Regions from separate parts of the Fusicatenibacter sp. genome, predicted to be linked through region 1. Evidence: riboswitches for the same ligand, from Rfam matches in the RefSeq annotation. Region 1 holds a riboswitch; the other holds the start of a gene.
The links. Region 1 has a riboswitch for lysine ahead of ACY2VW_RS11295 (alanine/glycine:cation symporter family protein). Riboswitches for the same ligand answer to the same signal wherever they lie in the genome.
Positions count from the first base shown of each region.

Region 2: it holds a riboswitch for lysine, as region 1 does, so the genes downstream of both, dapA (4-hydroxy-tetrahydrodipicolinate synthase) here and ACY2VW_RS11295 (alanine/glycine:cation symporter family protein) in region 1, are expected to answer to the same signal.

Region 1 covers NZ_CDRRUH010000054.1:455-16,043, forward strand. The annotation lists partial or broken gene ACY2VW_RS11270 (phospho-sugar mutase) at 1-588, opposite strand, end outside; gene ACY2VW_RS11275 (winged helix-turn-helix domain-containing protein) at 756-1,106, opposite strand; gene ACY2VW_RS11280 (AfsR/SARP family transcriptional regulator) at 1,103-2,362, opposite strand; gene ACY2VW_RS11285 (metal-dependent hydrolase) at 2,618-3,256, opposite strand; gene ACY2VW_RS11290 (amidohydrolase) at 3,517-5,133, opposite strand; gene ACY2VW_RS11295 (alanine/glycine:cation symporter family protein) at 5,251-6,729, opposite strand; lysine riboswitch at 6,915-7,089, opposite strand; gene ACY2VW_RS11300 (maltose acetyltransferase domain-containing protein) at 7,194-7,430, opposite strand; gene ACY2VW_RS11305 (peptide deformylase) at 7,474-7,884, opposite strand; gene ACY2VW_RS11310 (hypothetical protein) at 7,926-8,342, opposite strand; gene ACY2VW_RS11315 (class I SAM-dependent methyltransferase) at 8,356-8,961, opposite strand; gene ACY2VW_RS11320 (hypothetical protein) at 8,948-9,505, opposite strand; gene ACY2VW_RS11325 (GNAT family N-acetyltransferase) at 9,502-10,071, opposite strand; gene ACY2VW_RS11330 (AIM24 family protein) at 10,267-11,103, shown strand; gene ACY2VW_RS11335 (MATE family efflux transporter) at 11,268-12,593, shown strand; gene ACY2VW_RS11340 (FUSC family protein) at 12,658-13,332, opposite strand; gene ttdB (L(+)-tartrate dehydratase subunit beta) at 13,370-14,002, opposite strand; gene ttdA (L(+)-tartrate dehydratase subunit alpha) at 14,018-14,923, opposite strand; gene ACY2VW_RS11355 (SLC13 family permease) at 15,029-15,589, opposite strand, start outside.
Region 2 covers NZ_CDRRUH010000003.1:55,956-71,544, forward strand. The annotation lists gene ACY2VW_RS01680 (cysteine desulfurase family protein) at 1-162, opposite strand, end outside; gene ACY2VW_RS01685 (16S rRNA (uracil(1498)-N(3))-methyltransferase) at 162-914, opposite strand; gene prmA (50S ribosomal protein L11 methyltransferase) at 957-1,913, opposite strand; gene ACY2VW_RS01695 (MFS transporter) at 2,026-3,387, opposite strand; gene rfbD (dTDP-4-dehydrorhamnose reductase) at 3,725-4,594, opposite strand; gene rfbA (glucose-1-phosphate thymidylyltransferase RfbA) at 4,775-5,665, opposite strand; gene ACY2VW_RS01710 (chloride channel protein) at 5,821-7,044, opposite strand; gene ACY2VW_RS01715 (hypothetical protein) at 7,239-7,658, shown strand; gene ACY2VW_RS01720 (DUF4317 family protein) at 8,034-8,678, opposite strand; gene ACY2VW_RS01725 (metallophosphoesterase family protein) at 8,842-9,759, shown strand; gene dapB (4-hydroxy-tetrahydrodipicolinate reductase) at 9,918-10,679, opposite strand; gene dapA (4-hydroxy-tetrahydrodipicolinate synthase) at 10,715-11,605, opposite strand; lysine riboswitch at 11,758-11,932, opposite strand; gene ACY2VW_RS01740 (single-stranded DNA-binding protein) at 11,989-12,618, opposite strand; gene typA (translational GTPase TypA) at 13,024-14,853, shown strand; gene ACY2VW_RS01750 (polysaccharide deacetylase family protein) at 14,941-15,589, opposite strand, start outside.

The DNA of each region.
Region 1 (15,589 bases):
GCCTTCTGCTCTTGCATCATCTTCTTCCATCGTTTTAACGGCAGAAAACTCGGTTACTTTTGCTACCTCTGCGAGGATGTTTTTGTCGTGCGGCGGTGTAATCTGTGCGCCGTCCTCCCAGTATACTTTGTATCCGTTGTACTCTCTCGGGTTGTGGCTTGCGGTAATGACGATACCGGAAATGCAGCCGAATTCACGGACAGCAAAAGAAAGCTCCGGTGTCGGACGCAGGGACTCGAACAGATACGTTTTGATTCCGTTTGCATTCAGGCAGAGTGCTGCTTCGCGTGCGAATTCCGGAGACATTCTTCTGGAATCGTGTGCGATGGCTACGCCTTTTTCCTGTCCGTTCTGGGAAATGATGTAGTTGGCAAGGCCCTGGGTTGCCTGGCGTACTGTGTAGATGTTCATGCGGTTGGTACCCGCTCCGATGACACCGCGGAGTCCGCCGGTACCGAACTCAAGCTGACGGTAGAAACGGTCTTCGATTTCTGCCTCATTTCCTTCGAGTGCTTTCAGCTCTTCTCTGGATGCCTCATCAAAATATGGATCATTGCACCATTTTTCATATACTTCTCTGTAACTCATGTTTGTTATCCTCCCTGTCTGTTGTACTTTATTTAACTTAAGACAGCAGACTTTTTCTGGATTTAAGCTCGTTTCATCACAGCTTAAAGTTACCATTTGTTTAGTCTGCTGTCAACTTAAAAATTAATTTATTTTTTCTAATTCTCTTGGTTCCTGATAAAGCTCTTTTAGATCACTGAGAACCTGTACTTTTCCTTTGCGGTCTGCGGTGCTCCAGGCTTTTCGTCAGTTCCATGACAGCCTTCATATAGCAGGCATGATCCTCTCTTAACCGGCCATACCTTCCGCAGCGTTCCGCGCAGACGGTACATTATATTTTTCAGTGCTCCGTACGGATTTTCACTCTTCTCATCCGTCCAGAGTGCTTCGGTTAACTGTTCCAGTGTTACGATATGGTTTTTGTTGCAGATCATATAAACCAGCAGCTTTGTGATCATCGGAGAATGAATCGCTTCCTCGTTGAGGCAGCGTGTTTCATCGTACATGCGGAATCTTCCAGGCAGCTGTACGCGAATCATAAAACATCGTCTCCTTCTAAGAACTCAAGCTCTTTTTCGGTCTGAATTGCCGGCAGTGCACTGTATTTCAGATTCTTTGCCCAGCCTTTTTTCTCCTCGGAGAAGCGCTCGCTGATTCTCTTGTAGACGAGTTCGCATCCTCTCTGGTTGCCGCCCTGCAGCAGAATCACATACTGGGACGGGCTGTATTTTGCAAAGAAATCGGAATGACGCAGGCTGCGTTTCATTACCTCAAGCAGCTTTTCGGACATACGGTCAAGGCGCGGACCGCCTTTTGCCGGGTAACCTTTTCCGTCTGTAATGGTGCACAGCATCAGCCACGGCATCTGTCCGTTCAGCTCGGACATACGGTAAACAAGTCGGTAGCAGTCACGGAATCCGGCGAGGGAACATAAGAATGCTCCGCCCTTTTCTCCCGGGCTCTCCTGAAGATCTGCCTGTACCTCTTCGATCACGCGGTGCCTGCTGCCCATGCGGCTTCCCAGATAGCGGTACTGCTCCACCAGTTTCTCGCTCGGTGTAACGCCAAGCTCTTCAAAGTAATGTTTCGAGGTCTGCTCGTACAGTTTCATGGCCTCTTTGTATCTCTCCAGGCCGATCAGCGCCTGCATCTGGACTGCCTGCCACTCGTCGAACGGATACAGTTCGGAAGCAACAGAAGTCAGTTTCTGCAGCTCATCGAACTCCTCGTTTTTCAGAAGATACTCACTTACTTCTTTCAGTGCATCGGAATATACTTTTTTCAGCTGCGCACGCTCCGCCTGTACCCACTCTTCCTCGCCGAAATCTGCAAGGAACTCTCCGGTGTACAGCTCCAGTGCTTCGATCATCTGATCCATGCGCGCTTTCTCGTCCGTCTCTTTTCCTGCTTCCAGGATCTTATTTTTGATATCAATCGCATCTACCTCGACCGGCATCGGGCTGGTCCAGTGGTAAACGCCTTTCTGTGTATAAATGTACTCAAACTGCGGAAGTCCTGCCTCGACAAGGCTTCTTTTCAGGCGATGTACGCCGACACGCAGGCTGTTTGCCGCGTCCGCCACATCTTCTCTTCCGTATGTGCTCTCCAACAGTCTTCCTCTGGAAATTCCATTGTCCTTGTTATAGAGGAAAATCTGCAGAAGTCTCATCGATTTTGTTGCCATTGTTTTCCGGAAGGAAATCGGCTGGTCGCCGTACTCCAGGAAAAAACTTCCCATCATGTGTACTTTTAAAAGCGGTAACTGTTCTGTTTGGTTTTTCATTTCTTCGTTCATACTAACTCCTGTATTGCCTGTTGTGCTCTAATCTCTGTTGTCGGTTGCGCTGCGCTCCGCAATCGGCTGCGGTAACGGGCCGGCGGTTCCCTGTTCGTTCATTTCAAAAACAATTACGGACGCCGGATTTCTGTTTTCTATTTTACATCATTTTAATCAAAAATCCTACTATAAAATGTATAAAATATTAACTTTAACACCGAAAAATTCCTGCTTTTTCTTCTTTTGTCTTGTTATCTTTTTGTCAATCCCATCTCATCCGTAAATTGCCCGCATGATTTTAGCCATCAGCCGCCCTGCAGGCGCCGAGAGCACCAGTACTACAGCAAGAGATACCATGCCGCACCCGAGCAGTGCGCGGTTCACAAGTCCCCGTGCTGAGCAGAATCCGAGGCAGAATCCCTTCTTCCAGGGCCAGAACAGCTTTTCCGGTTTCCGGTTGAAAAAATCGAGCACCAGATGGGACAGAAAGCCCACGGCAAAATAAGCGGACGCATCCGGGTAGATGATGTCCACGCACGCCGTCAGCAATGCCAGCGCCGCAAATGAATGCATGAAGGAGCGGTGCGGCTGCTGTTTCCCATAGGCGCAGATCAGCAAAAATGCTGCCGTTCCGGCGAGGAGACGCAGCACGCTGCTGTCGCTTGTGAGGCGGCGGTAAATTCCAAGATTCAGTTTATACTCCGCAAGAATTGTGAGCACCGCAACTGCAACTGTTGCCGTAATGATCTTATCGGCATCGCGGTGCGCCTGTGAAGTGCCGACATCAATGTCACTGATCAAACCGCCGATCGCGGCAGCCCCGGCACCGGCCACAAGCGCGGGAACCGTCTGCGGCTGTAAAACAGCAAGTGCCGCTGCTGTTCCAATAAAAAAATGTGTTCTTCCAAGCATTTGTCTGTTTTTTCCTTTCGTAAAATTTCCTTTATCATAGCACATTCCCGTCCTTTTATGCAACCATTTGTTCGATTCTTTTACGACCGTATGGTCCTATCAGGATCAAAAAAGAACCTCCTGCGACCGTTCATCGCCGCAGGAGGTTCTCCTCTGTTTCTGCCTTTGTTCCATACTATTTCCAGGTTATCTTATTTCACGTTTTTCCCTTCATTGTATGAATTTTCATTTGACATTTATCACTCATTTGAGTTATATCTTTATGCTTCATATACCAGTTCACCAGCAAGATACGTCCGGCACACCGGAATGTCTTTGATCGTGCTCTCATCCACCTCAAACGGATTCTGACCCAGTACGACGAAGTCTGCCATCATACCTTCTGCGATCTGGCCTTTCACGTTCTCCTCGAAACTTGCCTCGGCGCTGCGGATCGTGTAACTGTCGAGTGCTTCCTGTACGGTGAATTTCTGATCCGGCAGGTACGGGCCGACGTGGTCGCGCAGCGTTGTTCTTGTGACAGCGCACTGCATGCAGGCGAGGGCATCCGGCAGCTCTACCGGGCAGTCAGTTCCGTTGCTGACGGAGACGCCGTTGTTCATCAGCGTCTTCCAGCTGTAGCTTGTGCTCGCAAGCTCTTTGCCGACGCGCTCCTCTACGATATGGTTATCGTAATCGAGGAAGATGCTCTGTGCGTAAACGTGAAGATGCATTTTCGCGATTTTTTCAAGCTGATCGGCTCTTGTGATCTGGCAGTGCACGATGCCGTGGCGGTGATCTTCTCTCGGGTTTTCAGCAAGGGCTTTTTCATAGGCACTTAACACGCGGTCGAGGCACGCATCACCGATCGTGTGAACTGCAGCCTGCATGCCGTGTGCATTGGCGTAGCCGATCATCTCATCCATGGTTTCCTGGGTGAATACCGGGATTCCGCAGGTGGACGGGTCGTCTGCGTATGGGCGACTGAGGAATGCTGTTCTCGCACCGAGTGCGCCGTCGCCGAGCATTTTCAGCGGTCCGATTTTAAAGCGTTCTGTGCCGACGCCGGTCACATTTCCAGCCTCAACGAAACCTTTTAAGGATTCCAGATCGGTAAAGTTGCTCTGCTCGTAAACGCGGACGGTCAGCTCGCCGGACTCCTCGAGTTCTTTGTATGCCTCATTGACGGTCTGCCACGGAACGGCGCGGTAAACGCAGTAATCATCACTCTGGCTGCTGGTGACGCCGTAGCTGTTCAGGGCTTTGCAGGCGCTTCGGATCATATCTTTGATTTCCTCTTTGCTCGGCACCGGAATGCTGTCGTAAACCGGTTCCATTGCATTGTCGAAGAATCTTCCGTCCGGCTCACCGTTTTCCATACCGATCTCTCCGCCCTCCGGCTGCGGGGTATCTGCTGTGACACCGAGGAGTTCCAGCGCTTTGCTGTTGACTACGAGGCAGTGGCCGCACGCTCTCGTCGCGCAGATCGGAACTTCGGTTGATACGCGGTCAAGATCGTAGCGGTTCGGCATGCGGTCCACGTCCGTGAAGTAATCCTGATTCCAGCCGCGGCCCATCAGCCATGCGCCGTCTTTTCGCGGATGCTCTTTCTGGAAGGTGTCGAGGCAGGCGAGCATATCTTCCAGGCTTTCGGTATGTGCGGCAAGCTGCGCTTTCAGCAGGGAGCTTCCGTAATTTAAAAGGTGCATATGGCTGTCGTTAAAACCGCTGCAGACGAATTTTCCGCCGAGGTCTACAACTTTGTCGCCGGCTGCTGCAAGGGCATCTGCCTCTGCGCTGCTTCCGGCGAAAACAAATTTGCCGTCTTCTACTGCAAACGCTTCGACAAGCGGCAATTTTCCGGTGTAGACAGCTCCGTTTTTGTAAATTGTTTTCATATCATTATCCTCCTACTGTCATCTAAATTTGATTCTATTCTTTTCTGCCCATTTGCGCAATATACAAATTCAGACACGCCATTCTCATGCGTGTCTGGATTCGCTTTTGAATATTTTTTATTTCGTTTTCTCTTCGTAGAACAGGCAGGCGTTCTTGTCTACCGTGCCCTGGCCGAAGTTTCTTGCTTTGTAGTCTTTCAGCAGTTTGAAATACTGGTTCGAGAGAATCAGGATCACTGCTACGTTGACGAAGGTCGGGATCGCAGATGTGATATCAACGACAGTCCAGATAAAGCCCTGGTTGTTTGTCTTTACCAGATAGATCGTCCACAGTACGCCCGGCAGAGCGCGGACTGCGTAGAAGATTTTCATGACGATATCTTTCATCTTGCCTTCTTTTTTATACAGATGCTCCAGAATTGCCAGATAGTAGGTGAACCATCCGCCGGAAGTCGTTACAGTGAAAATGACCATGATGACTGCCAGAAGGATGCTTCCAAATTTGCCGAATCCGCTTGCAAATGCACTTAAAGCAAGTGTTCCGCCGTTCGTTCCGTCGGTCCAGTTTCCGCTTAAGATAACGGAAAGTGCGGTGATCGTACAGATAACCATGGTATCAAAGAATACCTCGAAAGATCCCCACAGACCCTGCTCTACCGGATGCGGTGTTTTTGCGGAAGCATGGATCATTGGAGAAGTACCCCATCCAGCCTCATTGGAGTATACGGAACGCGCCATACCCACACGGATAATCTCGCTGACTGCGCAGCCGGCAAAACCGCCGATCGCTGCTGTTCCGGTAAATGCGTTTGTTACGATGGCTGCAAATACGCCAGGAACGCGGTTGATGTTGATGATGATCATGCCAATTCCCATCAAGATATAAAGAACGCTCATAAATGGAACGAGCTTGCTGAACAGACTTGCGATTTTCTTCGTACCGCCGCTTGTAACGACATAGGTCAGAATGCAGAGCAGAACGCCCATCACGATAACGCCTTCTACTTTGAAGCTTCCAAGATTGATATTCTCAATACCGAACGCACCGGCTACGACCTGAGATGCGGTCAGGTTGGAAGAGGTTACGAAGAAGGTGGAGAAAATACCGATGCCGAAGATGAGCGCCGGGATCAGCCACAGCTTGCCCCAGTGGCGCTCCTCGCCAAGTCCGCACTCCATGTAGTAAGTCGGACCGCCGTAGTACTCACCTTTTTCGTTGGTGTGACGGTAGTAGCAGCCGAGGGTAACCTCAACCTGTTTTAATATCATACCAAGCAGAGACGAAAGCCACATCCACATAATGGCTCCCGGGCCGCCTGCTGCAACTGCAGTTGCAACACCGGCGATATTACCGAATCCTACGGTACCGCCGATAGCGGTCGAAATCGCCTCAAACGAGGAAAGCATACCCTTTCCTTCACTTGCTTTGTCTTCTTTCTGGAACAGTTTTCCGCCGGTTCTCTTCATAATCCAGCCAAAGTGACGGAACTGGAAAAATCCAGAACGAACGGTAAAGTACAGACCGGTCAGAATCATCAGCGCGATCAGCGGCACGCCCCAAAGGACACCGTCCAGCCAGTTAAGAAATGCTATCATGTCAAAATCCTCCCTTTTTTCTTTTCCGGCAACAGTTTTCTTCAGACGTATCCTGTAACACCCGTTTCGTCTTTCGTTCTCCAACCAAACAGATTTCCACCCCTGGAACCTTTTGTCACGGTTCCAACTGCAGTACAATAAAAAGAGCAGCGGTCTTCACCACTGCTCCATTAAATCTACGTTCATGAAGCAATAGCTCCTCCACCAGTACGGTGAGAGTGCACAGCCTGTTCGACTGTACCCCAACGCAGACAGTTTTTCGGGAACTGCCCCGTTTCGGCGAATGCTCCTTTCCCTGCCCGTCCCAGACCCCGTTGTCTCAGGACAGCTACTCTTAGCCTTCGCGCCTCTATTGCCGAATATGTATATTGACAGGTATTATCATATGTTTCTTTTCGCCACTTGTCAATCGTTTTTTCGACATTATTTTACAAAAATTTTATATTTTCGAAATTTGTCCCGATTTATTTGAGATTCTCCCCGTCGATTTTTTCGTCCCGGTAAAAATACTCGCGGTCGTGTTCGCCGATTGTGACGCCTGAAACGATGGTGACTTCTGCGAAAGTTTCCTTCATATATTTGACTTTCTTGTCTCCCTCTGACGGCTTCAGCTGGTTGAACTCCCACAGACGCTCCATATAGCCGGACTGCTCTTTGGCCGGATCTTCCACATTCGGGTTGTAAATGATTCCTTTTACCATTCATTCTCTGTCTGTCATACCGTCCTCCTGTCTGCTGTAGGATCTAAATAAGTATCCCTTCCAAATGATCCATCTCATGCTGGCAGATCTGGGCTGGCCAGCCGGTGAATTTTTGGCGTTGTTTTTTCCAATTCCAGTCGTAGTATTCGATTTCGATGTTCTGGTACCGCTTTGTTTTCCGCACGCCTGGCAGGGAGAGGCAACCTTCTTCTGTTTCGTAGGGGCCGCTTTTGCGGACTATCACCGGGTTGAACATGATGATGTCTCGGAATCCGGCGTTTACGATGATGATGCGTTTTTTCACGCCGATCATATTTGCCGCCATGCCGACGCATGCCTCGCGGTTTGCTGCCAGTGTGTCCTGCAGATCTCTTCCCACCTGCAGATCTTCCTCTGTCGCCGGGATGGATTTCTGTCCGAGGAAGAGAACGTCTCTCATAATTGGTTTTACCATTTGTGTTTCCTTTCTCTTTCGGCCTTAAAGGCCGAAATCGTTTAATTTTCTATTTGAATCCGCATATCGCACGATGTGCATCCGATCACGGTTTTTCCGCCTTCCTGCTCCAGTCGTTCTACTTTTCCGCCGCAGAACGGGCAGATCCAGTCGATCTGTTTTCCGGCTTTGACAACCTGCATCATGTTGACGAATTTTGTCGTATCTACATTTTTCGAATCACAGTTCTGCGTCCAATCACCGGAGAGTGCTTTTCGCAATTCGCCGTTTTCATTCAGAATGACGGTATCGCCCTCCTCGATGTTCCGGTCATACAGCATCTGATCCTCCTGGCGGATGCGCGATTCGTTCCCGTTTTCATCCTGTAACACAACAACTGCCATGACAGGCTCATCGGCGCTGCGTTCCTCGCAGCCGAAATCGATGTCTTCGTCGATCCGCACTACCTGATATTTCATTTAAAAATCCCCCTTACTCTGCTATCGTAAAAATCACAACCCGCTCCCGGCTGTCCCCGCCCGGAAACAGATCCATACAGTCGATCTCATCGAGAAATTCCAGTTCCGGCACGGTCATCAGATACGAGATATAGGCATCCGACGGGTAATAGAAAAACAACTGGATCTCCCGCGGATTTTCATAGTACGATTCCAGCAGTCTTGCCATTGCTTTTCTTAAAATTTCGAGCGAAAACGGGTTAAAAAAATACACCCGGTCCACTTCCGCAGGAACGGGAAAATTTTCGGCGCTCTCCAGCACAAACTCTGTCCGCGCGCCGGAGACCGCCGCTTTTTTATTTTCCACCGCCTTCGCATAAATCCGGTCATCATACTCCACACCGATGGACCGGCACCGGGTCTGCGCCGATAAGAAGAAATCCACGCGGCCCTTTCCGCATCCGTAATCGAGCAGCGTATTTCCCTTTCGGATCATCCCTGTGTTTGCCATCCGCTCCAGCACGCAGTATGGGGTCGGCTCATACGGATACCGGTACAGATCCGACCGGCTGTCGTCCCGCCCCATTGTGTGGATCTGAAGCAATCTGTCCCAGCGGTTCTCGTTTTTATCTTCTCTCATCGCCCGTCTCCCGATACTGATACTGTTCAAATAATTCCAGATATTCTTTCTCCACTGCAGCAAACGGCCGCACCGTGTAGTCCAGCGTGATGTGAAGTTTCGGCGCATCCCCCGCCTGCGGTTCCTCCAGCAGATTTGTCAGATCGTACCACAGCAGATCATTGTCGATCTGTTTCATCATCCGCTGCTCCTCCGCCGTCAGATCACTGCCAAGATATTTCTCATAAATCACCGAAAGCAGATGGTCCTCGATCTCGCGGTACCGCGGCATCTCCTGCTTTAATGGCCGCGGCACGTCCGACATGTAACACTCGCTCGCGTCATGCAGAAGGCACGCCAGCACCAGCCGCCGGGAATAGCCGCGCGCGGCCGCCTCTTTCGCACAGCAGATGCAGTGCTCTCCCACTGACCAGAACGTCGTCACATGACCGTTTCCGCGACAGACCATCGGCAGCGCATGCGCAAAATCCTCCACACAGAGCAGTTCCTGGGCGGGATGCACAGGGTCAAAATGTTTTCTTGTATACGTTGTTATTGTGCTCATTCTTTTATCTCACTATATGATTTTACTGCCGGCTGTCCCGCGTGCGGCTCGCCGATGATTTTTTCCATCCAGACCATATCGTACCAGCGGTCGAATTTGTAGCCGCAGTTGTGGAAGGTTCCCACGAGTTCGAATCCGAGATGTGCATGGAACTCGGCGCTGTTTTTCGTCAGATATTCATCCTCGACCTGCGGATAGCCGATGCAGGCGTAGAGGTTCAGAATGCCCATTTTTTTCAGACGGTCCGCCAGCTCTTCATACAGTCTCCGGCCAAGGCCTCCTTTTCTTGCATTGGGATCGAGATAAATGGTCAGCTCGCTCGACCAGTCGTATGCGGCGCGGCCGACAAAGGCATGTGCGTATGCATAACCTTCGATTTTTCCATCCTGCTCGATGACGAGGTATGGATATTTTTTCATGATATCACGCATGCGGTTCTCAAATTCTTCCAGAGACGGCACGTCCCACTCGAAAGAAATGACGGTGTATTCTACATAGTAAGCATAAATCTCCAGAATGCGTGCGGCATCCTCTATTTTTGCATCTCTGACAGTAATTGTACTCATAATAAACTCCTCCTCTGACCGTACTGCTTGCGTTTTCTGAACTTTATCTTATCACTCCGCTGAAAAATGGACAACATGATTTCCAGATTTCCTTTTTTTCTAAATTTTTCTGTGCTCTTTGCTTTCTTTCCTGTATAATAAAAGAAACAAGACGGATCACTATTTTTCTTCTTAATGAAAGAAAGGAACGTGCCTATGAAAATTTTAAATCTCGAAAACGAAAACCGGAAATTCACCAAATCCATCGAAAATTTCCACGTCATGGAATATCTCCAGGATTCCAGCGTCTCGCCGATGACTGCCATGGAGGAGTATTACATGAGCAAAATGAATGTGCGCCGCCACCAGGTTGTCATTGAACTGGACAAGGAGCACTCCGCGATTATCCAGTCCGGTGCGATGCAGTGGATGGGCGGCCATGTACAGGCGACCGCCGGAATCAAAGGGATCGGCGACCTGTTCGGAAAGGCCATCAAAGGCGCCATGACAAAGGAATCTGCCGTAAAACCGGAGTACGTTGGCGACGGATATCTCGTGCTGGAACCGACCTACAAATACATCATTCTTGTGGATGTCGAGAAATGGGGCTCCCTCGGAATGACGATTGAGGACGGCATGTTCCTCGCCTGCGACGGCAGAGTCAAAACCAAACTGACCGCCCGCAAGAGCATTTCCTCCGCTGTCCTCGGCGGCGAAGGCTTCTTCAATCTGAGCCTCGTCGGCAGAGGAGCCGTTGCCCTCGAAAGCAACGTACCTGAGGACGAACTGATCGAAGTCGAACTCGAAAACGACGAACTGAAAATCGATGGAAACCTCGCCGTCTGCTGGTCCTCCAACCTTGATTTCACCGTAGAGCGCTCCACCGGAACCCTCGTCGGCTCCGCCGTCAGCGGTGAAGGCCTCGTCAACGTCTACCGCGGAACCGGCCGCGTCCTCATGAGCCCGGTCGCCCCGACAGATTCCCTGCTGACTGCAACCAACACGACCCAGGCGAACCCCACTGTGAAGAACAACCTTCCGCCGGAAAATTAAATTCGAATCCTCTCCGTCCCTATGCCTAATACGCATAGAAAAAAGTCAAATTAAACCTCGTTTTTGATTGACACTTTCTTCAAAACATGTTAGCGTAAAATACGCATTTATCTTTACATTCTTAAGAAAAACCATACGATAAAATACATGTTCTGGAGAAAATGATGAATAGAATAAGCTGGACTGAACTGAAACCGCAGATTCAGCAGGTCGGGCGATTAAGTCTGCCTGCGATTCTTACACAGATTACTACGATTGCGATGCAATACATTGATTCCGCGATGGTCGGCGCGCTTGGGGCGAATGCTTCGGCGGCGATCGGGCTGGTTTCGTCGACGACGTGGCTCCTCAGCGGTACGATTTATGCGGTTTCAGCCGGTTTTTCTGTTCAGGTAGCGCATCAGATCGGGGGAAATCATGACAAGAAGGCAAGGGATGTTGTGCGGCATGGCATCGCGTCCGCGCTTGTTGTGTCGGCTGTTTTGTGCCTGATCGGGCTTCTGATCAGTCATCCGCTGCCGGGGTGGCTCGGCGGTGCGCAGGAGATCCGGCGGAATGCCACGCTCTATTTTATGATGTTTGCCATCATGCTTCCGTTTTCCCAGCTCAACTCGCTGATGTCGTCCTTCCTGCAGTGCAGCGGTGATATGGTGACACCCAGTATTTTAAATGCCGTCATGTGCGTGCTCGATGTCATTTTCAATGCTCTTTTGATTCCGGTTTTCGGTGTCATGGGTGCCGGTATGGGAACGATGCTGGCCTGCGCCGTCATCAGCCTCACGGGTGCCTGGTTCTGTTGTGTCCGCAATCCGCGGCTGCGTCTCCGCCGGAAGGAGAAAACGGTTTTTGATACGAAAATTCTGAAAACTGCATTCAAAATCGGTGTGCCGGTTGCCGTACAGGAAATCGCGATGAACAGCGCCATGGTTGCTGCCACCATGCTGATTGCCCCGCTCGGCTCCATTGCGATTGCGGCCAATTCGTTCGCCGTCACCGCCGAAGGCCTCTGCTACATGCCAGGCTACGGCATCGGTTCCGCCGCGACAACGCTCGTCGGCAGAAGCTACGGCGCCGGAAATTACAAGCTGGCGAAACGCTACGGAAATATCTGCATTGCCATGGGCGCAGTCCTGATGGCCATCACTGGAGGTCTGATGATGATCTTCTGTCCGTTCGTCTTTAGCATTCTGACTCCTGACCCGCAGGTCCGCTCGTTTGCCGCCGAGGTACTCCGCATCGAACTGCTCGCCGAGCCGTTTTTCGGCGCTTCCATCGTTGCCGCCGGAGCCCTCCGCGGAACAGGCGATACGTTTGTGCCAAGCCTTCTGAACCTTGGCAGCATCTGGGTCATCCGCCTCGGTCTCGCGGTGCTTCTCATCACCCCGCTCGGCCTGCGCGGCATGTGGATCGCCATGGCTATCGAGCTCTGCATCCGCGGATTGCTGCTGCTCTACCGCCAGCATACATCGAAATATTATAAAATATCATAAACGCCATACAAAAAAGAGGTGATCTGCCGGCACAGAGCAGATCATCTCTTTTTTTGCATCCTGCTTATTTTTTGTTTTTCATTCCAAAGTTTTTCTGTTCATCCTCGCGGAACAGACGGTTTTTATCCTTATAAGACTGAAACGCATGTTTTGTCGCCTTCCACATGGTCCGGAACGAGAGCCCCTGTTCTTTATCATATTTCGATGGCAGTAAAAGATAGCAGAGAAGGGAAATCAGTACGCCGATGCCGGTATCCAGAATCCGGGCAAGCGTATAGAAAACAACTCGTTCCTCACCAACTGTGTAAAGTACCACAAAGTAGACCACGATTCCCGGCTGGATCGCAGAGTCCGCCTGCAGTGCCAGATTGCACCACAATACCAGGCAGAGCCCCGCCGCCAGCCACAGAAAAGCCGGAATTCCAAACGGCTGTTTCTGATACAGCATGTAGAATGGAATGACCAGGATTCCTCCCACAAACGTTCCGATCAGGCGATTGATTCCATTGTGGAATCCCTCTTCAAACCGGCTCCCAACCCCGTACACTGCGCCGATCAGCGCAAAGCAGGGGTTGCGGCCGCCGGGAATCAGATATTCATAAATCAGGGAAGTCAGCAGAACAACCACCGCTGTCCGCCACATGCGTTCCGTCAGACGGGGTGATTTGAAATCCTTCAGCGGCGTGAGCTGCCACTTATTTTTCACCTCCGCCCGGTCCAGCATTTCCTGTGGTCCCATAGGCTGCTCCTGTCAAAAACTCTTATTATTTGATAAATTATTTGATAAACTTCACTTCCGGATAAATTGCCTGTTTTGCAGCCTCTTTGCGCTCGTTGAAAACAACTTTGTTCTCTTCAAACAGGTTGCGTCCTTCTGCATCAATAGAAACGATCAGCGGACCGAACTCTTTTACTTTATTGCACCATAACGTCTCCGGCATTCCCAGTTCATCCCAGTGATGCTCTGCAATTCTTTCCACCTCAGTCGCGGCAACAACCGCGCAGCCTGCCGGGAAGACACAGTGAATGGCACCGAATTCTTTACATGCACGCTCGGTATTCGGACCCATGCCGCCTTTTCCGACAATGACACGTACGCCGGTCAGTTTTGTAAATTCATACTCGAATTTCTCCATACGCATGGAAGTAGTCGGTCCGACAGAAACCATCTCGTAATCATCTTCTGTTCCCTCAATTTTCCGTACGATCGGGCCGGCATGGAAAATTGCCTTGTCTTTGATATTATATGGAAGCTCTCTTCCGTACTCAACGAGTCTGCGGTGTGCAACGTCACGGCAGGTCATGAGATCGCCGTCCAGCCAAACAATATCTCCGATGTGGATATCTTTCAGGTCTTCTGCGCTTACCGGTGTAATCAGAACTTTTTTATCTCCTCTAATTTCGATCATAATTCGTACCTCCGTTTATGCATTAAATTTCCAGGTGGAATGTGTATCACAAGTTACTGTCAGATCAGGATTTACCACGATATGGCCGCGGCGGTGGGACCAGCATCCCACATTTACGGCAACGCCGATCGTGGATGGATGGCGGGCGGTGTTTTCAATGTTTACACCCATAACGGAATATTTTCCGCCCATTCCCTGCGGTCCAAGGCCGATGGCATTGATGCCGTCTTCCAGCAGACGCTCCATTTTTGCTGCATTTGCATTTTCATTGTGGGAACCGATCGGGCGCATCAGCGCTTTCTTTGAATTTAATGCTGCGGTTTCGATGGATGTTCCAACTCCAACGCCGACAAGAAGCGGAGGACACGCATTTAAGCCGTAGCTTGTCATCTGATCCAGTACGAAATCGGTGATTCCTTCATATCCTGCACCTGGCATCAGAACCATCGCTTTTCCAGGAAGCGTACATCCGCCGCCTGCCATGTAAGCGTAGATTTCGCATTTGTCACTGTTCGGAACGATATCCCACCATACGGTCGGGGTTCCTTTTCCTACGTTTTTCTTGGTATTGTACTCATCAAAAGTCTCTACCGAGTTGTGGCGGAGCGGTGCTGCAAAGGTAGCCTGTACAACAGCCTCTTTCAGCAGGCCTTCCAGTTCATTGATGTACGGAAAATTCGTTCCGCATTTCAGCCAGAACTGAAGCACGCCGGTGTCCTGGCAGCTCGGACGGTTTAATTCCACCGCCAGTTTCTGGTTTTTGGTCATCGTCTCATACAGTGCTTTCGGAAGCGCTGCTGTTTCCTGGGAGCCCAGCTCCTCCAGCTTTGCAACTACATCGTCCGGCAGCTTTTTGCCGATGTGGGCAACAAAATCAGCTACCATGTCTGTTAAAACTTTTACTCCATTTTCGTTTGTCATAATATACCTCCTATGAATGATTTTCATGAGTGAACTTTGTGGTGCGGGGCAGGAATTTTCTGCCCCTTGTGGTGTGTGATACCTGTTTATGCGAAGGAATGCTTATCATGGATAAAAAGGAAACAGGATGGGCAGCAGTATCATGCAGATTGCAAAGGATACGAGGATCAGAGGCAGGCCGGATTTTACATAATCCTTGAATTTATAGCCTCCGAGTCCGACTACCATCGTGTTTGCAGGCATACCAATTGGTGTTGCATACGCGCAGGAACCGGCGATAACAGTTGCAATCACAACGGACCGCGGGTCTGCTCCAAGGCTGTTTGCAAGAGAAACAGCGATCGGAATCATAAGTGCCGTAGTGGCTGTATTTGACATAAAGTTGGTCAGTACACAGGTTACCAGGAAAATTACCAGGAGAAGCAGAATCGGATTTGGATTGGATCCGAGCAGACCGACGATTTTATCGGCGATCATACTTCCTGCCCCTGTGACATCCAGTGCTTTTGCCAGGGAAAGAGAGCCTCCAAAGAGGAGAACTACTTTTAAGTCAATGGAATTCAACGCTTCTTTTTCTGTCAGAACCCCGGTCAGCACCAAAAAGAGTGCGCCAAGACAGGCGGAAAGCTGAATGCTGATTCCAATTAATTCTTCGAAAATCATAGC
Region 2 (15,589 bases), on a different contig from region 1:
TGCCAGCGTTTCCTGGGCGGTTCTGATATATTGTTCTGCTTCTACCCCTTTTTGATGCATCGCAGACGGATTTCCATAATGATTTACCATCAGATCACAGACGAGATCTGCGGTTTCCTGATAAACACAGGTGGTTGCGGAATTGTCCAGATATGCTTCCATTATCTTGTTCGTTCCCTTCCTTCTAAAAGATACACCAGAATGGAAAGCACGGTCATTCCGGCCGTTTCCGTGCGCAGAATGCGCTTTCCGAGCGTAATCGGCTCTACCTTTTCCTTCATGGCCATTTCCACTTCCGCTTCGTCGATGCCGCCCTCCGGTCCGATCAGGATCGCAATAGATTCACCCGGTTCAATGGATTCCAGAATTCTTCTCGTTCCTTCCATCCCCTCTGCGTTCTCATACGGCATCAGGCGAACGTCTGATTCTGCCATCATTGCAAGCGCCTGCTGAAATGTAACAGGCATGTGTACCGTCGGAATCTGCATCCGTTTGGACTGCTTTGCCGCACCAAGCGCGATCGTCTGCCAACGCTCTGCTTTCTTTTCCGCCTTTTTCCGGTCCAGCTTCACAACGCAGCGTTTCATCTCCACCGGAACAATTTCCGTCGCACCAAGTTCCACTGCTTTTTGGATGATCAGTTCCATTTTGTCACCTTTTGGCAGACCCTGAAACAGTACAATTCCGGACGGGAGTTCTCTGTCTGCTGCTGTGACTTCTTCTACTGCGGCAAGAACCTCCCCTTCCGGGAAATCCGAAACGGCACAATGATATTCCTTTTCGCCTCCGGTACTGACCAGTATTTTTTCGCCCGGCCGCATGCGGAGCACATTTTTGATGTGATTAACGTCACTGCCCGTGATGTGGACAGTGCCGTCATAAATCTGACTTTCTTCTACAAAAAAACGGTACATGAATCTGTTCTCTTTCTCTTCTGGTGTTTCGCTTTTCTTAATTTACATCGGTTTTCTTGCTGTAACAGAAACCCATTCGCCCTGATGTGTAACTTCAACCACTTCAAGTCCCGCTGCAACGACTGCCTCTTTGACAACTTCCTCTTTCACATCGAGAATGCCGGATGTGATATAAACAGCGCCCGGCTTCATCTGGTGTACGATTACCGGCGTCAGCGGAACGAGAACATCTGCAAGAATATTGGCGGTAACGATATCGTATTTCTCGTATCCGACTCTGTCCTGTACTTCTTTGTCATCAATGATATTTCCGATCATCATATCAAAAGCTTCTACCGGAATTCCATTGACTTCTTTGTTTTCCTCAACCGCAGGAACCGCACACGGATCGAGGTCTGTTCCGACCGCATGACGCGCACCAAGCTTCAGTGCAATAATCGAAAGAATACCGCTTCCGGTTCCGACATCAAGCAGCTCGGTATCCTTTGTCACATATTTCTTTAACTGACGGATGCAAAGCTGTGTTGTCTCATGCATACCCGTTCCAAAGGCTGTGCCCGGATCGATATGGATGATCATTTTATCCCGGTCTTCCGGCTTTACTTCCTCCCAGGACGGGATGATCAGAATGTCGTCCACATAGAACTGTTTGAAATACTGTTTCCAGTTGTTGATCCAGTCCTTGTCCTCTGTCTCAGACTCTGTGATGGTGCACTCTCCAAGGTCCAGGAACTCCTGCATTTCTGCAAGTGCCGCGCGGACATCTGCAAGAACCTTCTCCTTGTCCTCATCCACATCGAGGTAAAAATTCAGGTAGGCAATGCCATCGTCATCCGGAATATCCGGCATGATATCCACGAACATCTGCTGTTTGTCGCTCTCGGTCAAAGGCTGTTTGTCCTGAATTTCCACGCCTTCGATTCCCACATCGGCCAGAGTGGAGATCACAATGTCTTCCACTTCCGATCTTGTTTTTAATGTAAATTTATTCCATTTCATTGTTTAAACTCCTTTTTGCGCTTCTCTTTTCCATACGTGCAAAGAAAGCCACATTTATCATACACGATATCGTTCCTGTTGTAAATGTTATTTTCGGCTTTTACGGCCCGTCTCAATCCGAAATCTTTGTCAGAAAGTCATCTTTTTTCGCCTTCTGATAACGCCATATCAGCCCGAATGTGGATAAAATGCGAACCCCAAGATCTATCAGGTTGAACCGGTACAGTGCCGTAAGATCTGCCCCAAGTGCCGTATACAGACGGACACCAAGCAACGGCAGAACACTGTTGGTCAGCGTCGTCATCATCGTAAAGAGGCTGATCAAAAGCGAACGGTTCTTTTCCGGTGCGGCATTTAAAAGAATCTGTACCGTGCAGAGTGCAACGGCACACTGTGGAGCGTTCAGAACCGTCATCAGAACAATAAAAGTAACCCCTCGGTACGCCAACGGTAAATGTGGAACCAGAATCATAATAACCGGGCAGAAGCAAAGACCGATCCCGGCGGAAATCAGTGCAAAATCCGGCGATTTTTTCCGGACAACCTTCGCGATCATTCCAACTGCCGCAAGCTGGCCGATATTGAAAACACCGTTGCAGATGGAAAGTGTCATCTCCGACATTTTGCAATATTTGACCTGTCCTAAATACCACATGCTCCAGTCAAGCTGCCAGGTGATATAGAAAAAGACCACCGGCACGAAAAACCAGCGCAATGCTTTATTTTTCCCCACGCTTGTGATCGCCTCCAGCAGATCAGAAACAGAAAAACGTGAGGATGCCTTCCCCGCTTCTGCCGGAGCCTTTCCCTCCTCCTGCTGTTTCACCGGAATTTTTTTGATTGCAGCGGCCTGCAGCAGAACACAGACAGCACACAGATAAAAGAAGCTTCGGAGTACCAGAAGCTTTCCATCGGCCGTGTGGCATCTTCCCATCAGAATCCCGCAGATCACCGGTGCAAGAATGCCAATCACAAACATGAACTGATTCCGAAAGGCATAGACATCGTTTCGCTGCCGCAGTGAAACCGCAGCACCGAACATTGCCTGCCACTGCGCATTGTAAATAGCAAGTGCCCCTGCAGTAAATGCCAGTGATACAAAAAACAGCTCCATACGTCTCTCGCCGAGTGCCGGTACACTTCCAAGAAATGCATAGCCGGCACACATCACAAGAAGCGTAAGCATCGGTATCGTCTTTGTCGACTTCAGACGATCCGCCAGAATTCCAAGCGGCAGCAGTGCTGCACACGCTACAATGTTCGGCACCATCTGGATAATACCGATCTGACTGTCGGTTGCACCCATGTTTGTCGCATACAGATTCAGGCCGAAACCGTTGATCGATGTGATATATTGCAGAAATACACCCTCGACGGCAAACAGCAGCATGATCTGCGCAGATGGCGGCATCTTTTTTGCCCGGTAAAACAGACTCTTTTTCATTGCTTCATCCCCCATGCCTTCTTTTGTCATCTTCACGTTCCTGCCCCCTGCCGGATACGTAAAGATTCTGCTTTCATAATGGCAATTTCATGTTCAAATGTCAACAGAAATACCCGGATCCAATGTGAGAATTTTAACGGCATTTTCTGTCAATATTCACAAAAGAAAAAAGGGCATTCTCCCTGTTGAATGCATGGGTTTGGCATAAGAAAAAGGAGCCCCCGTTTTACCTGGGAACTCCGCATATTGGAAATGTTTATAGCAATCTCAGAAACCAAATTCATCTCCCACCGCAGAACGTGTCTTCTTGCCGGAAGAGGATAAAAAAATTCAGCACTGCTTTTTTGCGTTATTTTCGGGGTTTCTATCAGAATTCGATCTCGCGCAGATATCTGTGCAGCGCATCCTGCCAGGTCGGCAGTTTTTCGAATCCGTTCTCGGTCAGTTTCTCTTTGCTCATGCGGCTGTTGGACGGACGTTTTGCTTTTGCCGGGTACTGGTCAGAGCTTACCGGTGATACACTTACTTTTCCGTAAGCCGGATCGATCTCAGCGGCCTGTTTGAAAATCTCGCAGGCGAACTCATACCAGGAGCAGAGTCCCTCGTTTGTTGCATGGTAGCGGCCGTAGTTCTCTTTCTCTGCCATGTCGACAAGCAGGCGGGACAGGTCGTAGGTGTAGGTCGGGCTTCCTACCTGATCATCTACAACAGTCAGATGATCGTGTGTCTTTCCAAGGTTCAGCATGGTCTTGATGAAGTTCTTTCCGTTCACGCCGAATACCCATGCGATGCGGACGATGTAGAATTTTTTCACCCATTTCTCTACCGCGAGCTCTCCCTCGCATTTCGTCTGGCCGTATACGTTCAGCGGATGACGCTCATCATCCGGCTCCCACGGGCGGGTGCCCTGGCCGTCGAATACGTAGTCGGTGGAGATGTAGATCATTTTGCAGTCAAGGTCATGGCAGACTTTTGCGATGTTCTCGGTTCCGACTGCATTGACCTGATGTACTTTTTCTTTTTTGTCATCATCCTCAGCAAGGTCTACCGCGGTCCATGCTGCACAGTGGATTACGACATCCGGGTTTGCTTCGGTAATGACTTTTCTTACGCTTTCTGCATCGGTGATATCCATTTCTTCAATATCAACGCCGATTCCTTCATGACCGCGTTTTGCAAGTTCATTCATGACGTCATGGCCGAGCTGGCCTTTTACACCTGTTACAAATACTCTCATAATGGTTCTCCTTTTTTCTGATTTTGTTATCGTTATGTTTTGTCTGTCTCTTGTTTTTCAGTCTGATTTTCTGTTTGTACCATGAGTATAAAGGATGACGTTATGTCATGGTCAAGCACTTTTTTCAAAAACTGCCCCGGATTTTTCTTCCGGGGCAGTTTTCTTCAACGCTGTTCGCTTTTATTTGTCGATATATTTTCCGTTCATCACATCCATCAGATACTGACCGTACTGATTTTTCTTCAGCGGCTCGATGTCGGTCAGAAGCTGGTCTTTGCCGATCCAGCCGTTCAGGTAACCGATCTCCTCGAGGCACGCAATCTTGCGGTGCTGATGGGTCTCGATGGTTTTTACGAAGTTGGTTGCCTCTACCAGGCTCTCATGTGTACCGGTATCCAGCCAGGTGAAGCCCTGTCCGAGAAGCTCAACGTTCAGGCTGCCGTCTTCCAGATAGATCCGGTTCAGGTCGGTGATCTCAAGCTCTCCGCGCGGTGACGGTTTCAGGTTCTTTGCATACTCTACGACTTTGTTGTCATAGAAGTACAGACCTGTAACACAATAGTTTGATTTCGGTTTCTCCGGTTTCTCTTCGATGGAGATGGCTTTTCCCTCGGAGTCAAATTCTACGATTCCGAAACGCTCCGGATCATCTACATAATAGCCGAATACGGTTGCGCCTTTTCCGGTCTCAGCGTTTTCTACTGCTGCTTTCAGGCGTTTGTTCAGACCGTGTCCGAAGAAGATGTTGTCGCCGAGCACCATGGCAACGGAATCATCCCCGATGAACTCCTCGCCGATGATGAAGGCCTGTGCCAGTCCGTCCGGGCTTGGCTGTACCTTGTAGGAAAGCTGTACACCGAACTGATGGCCGTCACCGAGCAGTGCCTCGAAACGCGGGGTGTCCTGCGGGGTGGAAATGATCAGGATATCACGGATGCCTGCGTTCATCAGAACAGACAGCGGATAGTAGATCATCGGCTTGTCATAGATCGGGAGAAGCTGTTTGGATGTTACCATAGTTAACGGATAAAGACGTGTGCCGGAGCCTCCGGCAAGTACGATACCTTTCATAATTCATTACTCCTTTTTCGTATATGATACCTCTAGTATAACCTTATTCCCGGAAACGCGTCAACCCGTGTCGTAACGTAACGGTATGACACGGGTTGACGCGGATTGTGTGATTTTCTGTCTAAAAGACCATTTTCTATCAGGATTCCTCCTGATCAGCAGCTGTACTTCGTCAATTTCTGGCGGGAATAGATCGAGCTGTTGCGGTTAAATACGTAGGCGGCCGTGCAGACAATGAAGAAATACGGCAGATAATCGTAACCGAAAATTTCGCCGCCGATGAAGATAGCGGCCAGCAGTGTATTCGTTCCGCCGCCGAAAACAGCAGCGTAGCCAAGCGCCGCAGAAAGTTCCACCGGAATGCCGAACAGACTGCCGAGGACTGCGCCCAGGGTTGCTCCGATGGTAAACAGCGGCGTCACCTCGCCGCCCTGGAAACCGGCAGACAGCGTCAATACCGTCAGAATAAATTTCAGCGCCCAGTCATAGGCGTACACTTTCTTTCCCGTAAAAACTGCCTCGACAAGATTCGTTCCAAAGCCGCAGTACCGTCCGCGGTACAGAACCAGAAACAGAATACTTAAGACAACACCGATGGAAAAAACGCGTACCAGCGGATTTTTGATTTTTTCACCGAGATATTTTTTCGTACGTTTCAGACACCACGCAAAGAGGCCGCCTGTGATTCCAAAGATGATACCGAGTGTAATCAGGCGTACCAGCAGAAATGGTGTCAGGCTTTCGCTGATGTGGATCGTCAGATTTTCTTTGTGGATTCCAAGCAGGGAAGCCACAGCGCTCGCGGAAAAGGATGCTGTAAATGCAGGAAGCAGCGCTTCATACCGCATTTCTCCGGCAGCGAGCACTTCCACTGCAAAGATCACAGCCGCAATCGGTGTCCCGAACATGCCCGCAAAGCCGGCTGCTATTCCTGTCACCAGAAAGATTCCAGGAGCATTTTTGAACGGCAGTTTCTTTCCTGCAAAATAGGAAAATACTGCGCCGATCTGTACCGCAACGCCCTCACGTCCGGCACTTCCGCCGAACAGGTGGGTCAGCGTTGTCGAAAGCATTGCCAGCGGGATCATGCGGAGCGGAAGCTCCTCTTCTTCTTCATACGCCACATCGAAAATCAGACTCATGCCCTTCGTTCCCTTGCCGCCGAATTTCTGATTGACGATTACAATCACAAGACCTGCCACGGCGAGAAACGGCAGACACCAGAAAAGATGCGCCACACGGATGGCCGTTACTTTCAGCAGCAGACGGCAGAACAGCGCCTCGATCAGACCGACTGCCGCGCCCATCGGAACGCCGGTGACGCCGAGCAGCAGCAGAGCTCCGTAGGTGCGGAGGGATTTCTTCAGTTCTTCTTTCATCTTCTGTCTCTCCTTTGTTGAATTCTGCTGCTATCATATCACAATTTTTACTCCGCTGCCAGCCCGCCGCAAAGCTTCCATAAAACTGATTTTTGTCAAGATTTGTGACGGCTGCTTCTTTTTTGTATATTTTCCGGCATTCTTCAAATACTAGCAACTGTCCAGACACTGTTAGGGAAAGGAGATTTTTGAAGATGAGAAAAATCAGAAAAGTGTGTATGACGCTGGCATTGGCGGGGTTACTGGCCGGGATGACGGCCTGCGGAAACAACACCACAAACGATGCGGGGAACGGCAATACCAACACGGAGAGCGACATGGGGCAGACAGATAACAGAAACGATGTCAATACGACAGAGATGCCGGCAAATGACAACGTAAATGATGTGACGGAGGGCACCGACGGGAATGCAAACGGCGCGAATACCGGGGATGGAAATACCCTTGGGGATGATGTCGGTGACGCGGCGGAAGATGTGACCCGCGGTGTCGGTGATGGCGTTGAGGATGTTGGCCGCGCGGTGGATGATGTGGTAAGCGGCGGTAGCAATGAGACTCAGAATCCGCAGGAAAACGGGGCAACTACACAGAATGGGGCGGGGATGGCACAGTAAATATGCAGTTCTGCTGCTCCCGTAGTCAAAGCGGATATTCGCAATCCGCTTCGCTACTTGCTCATAACCGAATAGCTGCTTCGCAGCTTATCAGGAGTGGCTTGTACCACTCCTAATACAAGCAAGTCCCAACCCACTGCTTATTGCTTCACGCAATAGAAGCAGGGGACTTGCTTGATTCGGTTAAAAAAACTTCCCTTGGCGAACGATACATGCAGGTTCGCCGGGAAGTTTTTTACTGTCAGGCACGTCAGCACCTGGTTTGATCCGTCAATTTTTATTTACGCGGGCAACGAGCCAAAGTCCGTGCTTGCACGCGACCTTGGCGACTGCCGCGATAACTTGAGAAACTCGCGGAGCGTGTTTCTCATAGTTTTACAGACCGCTGCTGAATTTTCTGCCCTTCGCACCAAGAATACCGGCCATCCGATCGCCCCATGCCGCACGCTCTGCATAAATATCAATCCGTTCCAGATCGCCGCTCCGGTCCACAAAGGCCGGGAACAGGAATCCACAAATAGGATTTCCCGGCTCGTATTCCCCGACCAGCGGGCAGACAGCGCAGATCAGATAGGGGAACATCTCCTCGGATTCCCCCAAACGCTCTTTATCAGAGGTTTTCGCAGGAATATCGTACCGGTCGTAAAACATGTAAATGGCATAGGCTCCGTGAATCTGCAATCCTTCAATGAGGATATCATAAAACGTTTCCAGCAGTGCATCATTTTTCAGCCCGCACTCACGCAGCGCCATCAGCATCTGCCAGATACTGCCCGCACCCTGCGTTTCTTCCGGAAAACGGTATTCCCGCAGCTTCTCATTCGATTCCGCAAACGGAATTTTCTTGGCGATTGCCAGATTCCTGGCCTTTTCCGAACCGGACAGCTTCAGAAAATGAATGTTAAAACTGCCGTCATACTCCCCATCCGAATCCGTATAACATCCCGCCATCCGCACAAACGAAGTCCGCGCCGGCGTCATTCTCCTCGTCAGCTCCAGCATGTCTTCCCGATTAATCATATATTTCCTCCGACAGTAAAGATATTCGAAATTCTCTGTCTTTGATCTTATCACAACATGCTTTTTCTGTCAGCAGATTTTTAAATTGCGTTCCTTCTCACCATTTGATAAAATCAAGACAGTATCTCGCATTTTTACAAATTCAACATAGAAAGGACAATACATGAAATTAGCAGTAATCAGTGATCTTCATGGGAATTATTATGCGCTTTCGGAGGTGATGGCGTTTCTTCGCGAGCAGCAAATTGACGGTATCATCGGGCTTGGGGATTTTGTGACGGATGGGCCGTTTCCGCAGAGGATGATGGAGGCGCTCCGTGAAATGCAGGATGAGTTTCCATGCTATCTGGTTCGCGGAAACCGGGAGGAATATCTATTGGAGAATCTCTGGTGCCCGCAGAACTGGAAGACGGGTTCTTCGACGAGCGGGCTTTTGGATTACACGTTTCGGAATCTTACCGCGCAGGATCTGGAATTTTTTGAGCAGCTGCCGACAGACGGTGTTCTGATTGGAAAAATGGATGAAACGGGCCATCTGATTCCTGTTTTTGTGCCGCAGGAAGAAGTTACACCGGACACCTGCCGTGAATCCCTTTTCCCGGCACTTCGGCTCTGCCACGGCGCACCTGGTGAAATCCGTGGGAATTTCGGACTGCATCCGGAACTCCTGCTTTCTCATCTGGAATATCTTGATGCCGCTATCCTGCTCGGCGGCCACAGCCACAAGCAGGAGCAGAAAGAATACGCCGGAAAAACGTATCTGAATCCAGGCTCCCTTGGTCTTGCGCTTGATGGTGTCGGCGGTCATGCACACTTCGCGATTCTGACGCTGGAAAACAATACCTGGCAGACAGAACTCTTCCAGATCCCCTACGATCTCGAAGGCTACCTCGCCGAATTCGACCGCGCTGAACTGGAAACGCATGGCAATGTACTCGCCCGTTCCTTAAAGCGGACGCTGACCTGCGGCATCAATTACTTTTATCTCACGGTAAAACGGGTGCGGGAACTTGCGGATGCACTGGCGCTGACTGATCTTGACGAAGAAATCTGGGAAAAAGCGGAACGGGAGCTGAAATAGATTTCATAAGTGAAAAAACTCATTGGCTAAAACAGAAAAGCAGCTCGAATCAAAATTGGTTCACTGGACCAATTATTGATATGCTTGGCAAAGAAGGCAGGCTGTGCAACTGCACACAGCCTGCCTTCTTTTTATCTTTTCTATTTCCTGCTTCTGCCTTACTTCGCAGCAATCACATCCTGCATATCATACATACCGGCCGGTTTTCCAGCCAGGAATTTTGCAGCCTCTACCGCGCCTTTTCCAAAGACACCTTTGGAATATGCTCTGTGGGACAGGGTAACAACCTCGTCCGGGCCTGCGAAGATGACGTCGTGGTCGCCGACGATCGTGCCGCCGCGTACAGCAGAGATTCCGATTTCTTTCGGGTCACGCTGCTCGTGGCGCTGGCTTCTGTCGTATACGTAGTGGTACTGGTTGTCCATTGCCTCGTTCAGGCTGTCTGCCAGGGCGATGGCGGTTCCGCTCGGGGCGTCGCATTTCAGTTTATGGTGTTTCTCCACGATCTCCATATCAAAGCCTGCTTCGGCAAGCACTTTTGCAGCTGCCTGTACCAGTTTCATCAGTGTATTCACACCAAGGGACATATTTGCAGAGCGGAGAACCGGGATTTCTTTGCTGGTCTCCTGCACTTTTCTGAGCTGATCCTCGGTGAGGCCTGTGGTGCAGAGGACGAGCGGAAGTTTTTTCTCCTTGCAGGCATCCATCAGAGCATCTGCTGCCTTATAGGAAGAGAAGTCAACGACTACGTCCGCCGGAACATCGCATTCTGCCAGGCTTTTGAATACCGGGTAATCGTTCTGGCCGTTGTCGTTCATATCGATTCCGGCTACGATTTCTGCGTTTGCATCTTCTTTTACCAGGCCGGTGATGACCTGTCCCATATGGCCGTTGCAGCCATGCATAATAATTTTAACCATTGTCTTTTTCCTTCTTTACTTCGTGTATTCTTAACTTAAGCCAGTTTGATTCCAAAATCTTTCATAGCCTTTGCCAGGCGCTCCTGGTTCTGCGGCTCCATCTCGGTCAGCGGCAGACGAAGCGGGCCAACCTCTTTGCCCATCAGGTTCAGCGCTGCTTTTACCGGAATCGGGTTTACTTCGCAGAACAGGGCATCGATGAGCGGCAGGGCTCTCAGCTGGATTTCTCTTGCACCAGCCACATCGCCGTCGAGGAATTTCTGTACCATATCGTGGGTCTCACGCGGTGCTACATTGGAAAGAACGGAGATGACGCCGCTTCCGCCAAGGGAAAGGATCGGCACAACCTGATCGTCGTTTCCGGAGTACAGGTCGATCTTTCCGTCGGTCAGCTGCATGATTTTTGCGACCTGGGAGATATTGCCGGAAGCCTCTTTGACTGCGACGATATTCTCTACGTTGTTGAACAGGTAAGCGATCGTTTCCGGTGCAATGTTCACGCCGGTTCTTCCCTGGATGTTGTAAAGGATGATCGGCACTTTGACGCTGTTGGCAATGGCGGTAAAGTGTGCGATCAGACCTTTCTGGGTTGCTTTATTGTAATACGGAGAAACGAGAAGAAGTCCGTCCACGCCGTATTTCTCTGCTTCCTGGGACAGATAGATGGCTGTCTCGGTGCTGTTGGAACCTGTACCTGCGATAACCGGGATTCTGTGGTTTACTTTTTCTACGGTATATTTGATGGTATCGAGATGCTCCTCGTGAGACAGGGTGGAAGCCTCACCTGTTGTTCCGCAGATGACGATCGCGTCGGTTCCGCCTGCGATCTGCTCCTCGATAATTTCTCCGAGTTTCTCGTAATTCACTTCCTGTGTTTCGGTCATCGGTGTAATAATTGCAACGGCTGCGCCTTTAAAAATAGACATTCTTTTTTTCCTCCTGTATGTCATATCAGATCACTATAGAAACAATTCATGCGCCGGAGCAGGGGCTTCGCGGAAATCTTATCTTTCCGCAAAAAAAGAGGCGTCTCATCCCCGATAAGATCGCCTCCAAATTCACACATACGCAGTATCTATGATCAGATAGCTCTCCATCTCTCGATGACAGTCGCAGATTTTTTCAACCTGCGCCCAGGAGCATTCCGGTTCAGCGCCGGATGTCCTTCGGCATTCTTCCCTTTTCCTCTTCTTCTTTTGCTGCTGAGGCATCCGAAAAGGTACTCTTGAAGTAATGCGACCTCTATCCACTTCAGTTCTGCTTTTACTATAGCATTATTAAATTTTCTTGTCAACAGCGGATCTTGGCTTCAATTCTCACTGTATTCCAGCTTGCTCACCGAAACCTCATATGCGGTCCGCTTTTCCATTTCCGTCTCGCTCAGCCGCTTCATATATTCCCGGCTCTGGATCCGTCCCCAGATGAGAACGTGGCCGCCCACGGCAAACGCAGAGGCATACCGCGCATTCCGTCCCCAGCAGATGCACGGGATATAATCTGATTTTCCATACGGACGGTTGACCGCGATCAGAAGGTCGGCGATCTCTCTTCCCAGAGGTGTTTTCCGGTAGACCGGCGGTTTACATATGTATCCATCGAGGTAAATCTGGTTGGATTTGACGGAATCGTCCTCTTCCTCCCCGAAGCTTAATTCCCGCGCAAATACGGAGAGCACCAGACGGTTCTTCTTCTCCTCGTGGCGGTTGTAGGACCGGAACTGACCGCTGATGCAGATCCACTCACCCTGGTAATCCTGTGATACGTCCACCAGCCGCTCGGAGACCATCACCGGAATGATATCCTGTGATTCACTCAACCGCTTGACCATCACATCGACGAGGTAAAAGCCCTCTCCGAATACCTGATGGCTGAATGTAAACGGGGAGACAATCTCTCCCATGATAACCACCTGATTGTTTTCAATCATCTTGTCTGCCATAATGAAAATCCCCTTCCTTTGTCTTTTCTTTCTGAATATTGATTTCTGATCGGTACTTTGCTGATCTATAATCCTAATGTATGAACCACATTTCTTTTTCAGAACCACTTTTTTCCAGATTTTTTTATTTCTATTCAAATCAGCATTCTGCCCAATTTTTTGTATATGTTTCTGTAAAAACCGCACCACATGCTTCGTATTTTCTACCATTGCAATACAAAAAATGTCACATCTTCCCTGTTTTTTTTCTCTGTTCTGTGTTATAATAGTTCAGATAGGCAGGCATCCAGCAGAGACAAAACGGCAAGGCACCTGCCTTTGTGCTGTGATAAACATTCCCAGCCGGCTTGAAATTTTGAAAAATTGAACCCGGCAGGGTCAACCCATAGGAAGAGGAATGAAGAAATGAAAACAACGAGAGAAGATGTAAGAAACGTTGCCATCATCGCCCATGTCGATCATGGTAAAACTACACTGGTAGACGAGCTTCTGAAACAGAGCGGCGTTTTCCGTGCCAATCAGGAGGTTCAGGAACGTGTCATGGACTCGAACGATATCGAGCGTGAGCGTGGAATCACCATTCTTTCCAAAAATACAGCAGTTTACTACAAAGGAACGAAAATCAACATCATCGACACCCCGGGCCATGCGGACTTCGGCGGCGAGGTTGAGCGAGTTCTGAAAATGGTAGACGGCGTTATTCTGGTTGTAGACGCATTCGAGGGCGCTATGCCGCAGACCAAATTCGTGCTGAAAAAAGCACTGGAGCTGGATCTGTCCGTTATCGTCTGCATCAACAAGATCGACCGCCCGGAAGCACGCCCGGATGAAGTTATCGACGAAGTGCTCGAGCTTCTGATGGACCTCGACGCATCCGACGAACAGCTTGACTGTCCTTTTCTGTACGCATCCGCAAAGATGGGCCATGCGGTACTCGATCTGAACGATACCCCGAAGGATATGACTCCTCTGTTCGAGACCATTCTGAAATACATCCCGGCTCCGACCGGAGATCCGGAGGCAGGTACACAGCTTCTGATCAGCACCATCGACTACAACGAATACGTTGGACGTATCGGTGTCGGCAAAGTTGAAAACGGAACGATCCACGTGAATCAGGACGTTATGCTGGTCAACCACCACGATCTGACCAAGAAGAAAAAAGTAAAGGTCAGCAAACTGTATGAGTTTGACGGCCTGAAAAAAGTAGAGGTTACTGAAGCAGGCATCGGTTCGATCGTTGCGGTTTCCGGTATCCCGGATATCCATATCGGAGATACGCTCTGCGGTGATCTGGACAACCCGGTTTCCATCCCGTTCCAGAAGATCTCTGAGCCGACTATTTCCATGAACTTCATCGTAAACGACAGCCCGCTGGCCGGTAAAGAAGGTAAATACGTAACTTCCCGCCACCTGCGCGACCGTCTGATGCGTGAGCTGAACACCGACGTTTCCCTCCGTGTCGAGGAGACCGATTCCGCAGACTGCTTCAAGGTTTCCGGCCGTGGAGAGCTGCATCTGTCCGTCCTGATCGAGAATATGCGCCGCGAGGGATATGAGTTCGCAGTAAGTAAGGCAGAGGTTATCTACAAAGAAGACGAGCGCGGACGCAAACTCGAGCCAATGGAAATCGCTTACGTTGATGTTCCGGACGAGTTTTCCGGTACGGTCATCCAGCTCCTCAGCGAGCGTAAGGGCGAGCTTCACGGCATGAGCCGCGCAAGCGATGGTTCTACCCGTCTGGAGTTTGAAATCCCGGCACGAGGCCTGATCGGTTTCCGTGGAATCTTCATGACCTCCACCAAAGGAACTGGTATCCTGAATACCGAGTTTGAAGATTACGCACCGTACAAAGGTGATATTGAATACCGTAAGCAGGGTTCTCTGATCGCATTCGAGGCAGGCGAGTCCGTTACCTACGGTCTGTATTCCGCACAGGAGCGCGGTACTCTGTTCATCGGACCTGGCGAGAAGGTTTACGCCGGTATGGTTATCGGACAGAACGGCAAAGCCGAGGATATCGAGCTGAACGTCTGCAAGACGAAACACCTGACCAACACCCGTACTTCTTCCTCCGACGAGGCACTGCGTCTGACTCCGCCGAGAATCCTTTCCCTGGAGCAGGCTCTGGACTTCATCGACAAGGACGAGCTTCTTGAGGTTACTCCGGTTTCCTTACGTATCCGTAAGAAAGAGCTGGATTCCAGACTTCGTAAGAGAGCGGCAATGAAATAAATTTTTATAAAACGACATAAGAACCGCCGGTTTACTCTTGATTTGAGAGTAAACCGGCGGTTCTTTGTCGTTTTTCTATTCTGTTTTCTATTCGTTTGTCGTTCCGCCATGGAAGCCGTAATACGTCTCTCCCGCTGCAAGATCCACGCCGTTTGCCGCTGCAAGAGTATGAATCGTGACAAGCTCATACCCGCGGTTGATCAGCTCCGGCACGATCGTTGCACACGATTCTACGGTCGTCTCGTGGATATCATGCATCAGGATAATGTCTCCCGGGCTTACACTGTCGAGAACGGCGCTGATGTTTGCCTGTACATTTTTCGTCTGCCAGTCCAGGGTATCGACATCCCACATGATGCTCGGGCGGCCGATGGATGCGAGCAGTTCATCGGTGCTGTTTCCATACGGGAAACGGATGACAGTTGCACCCTGTCCGTTGTTGTACTGGGCGATCAGATCATCTGTCATCTGGAACTGGGCAAGGCCGTCGTCGGTGCTCAGTTCTTTCATATTCGGATGCGCATAGGAGTGGTTTCCAAGCTCACAGCCGATCGCCGCCATGCGCGGGATCACATCTGCACCGTATTTTTCCACGTTGCTGCCGAGCATAAAGAACGTCGCCTGTGCCCCGTACTGCTCCAGCGTATCGAGAAGCGTGCTGGTATAGACGCCTGGGCCGTCATCAAAGGTCAGGGCTACCATCATCGCGCCGTTGCGGTCTGGCTGGTAAACACCC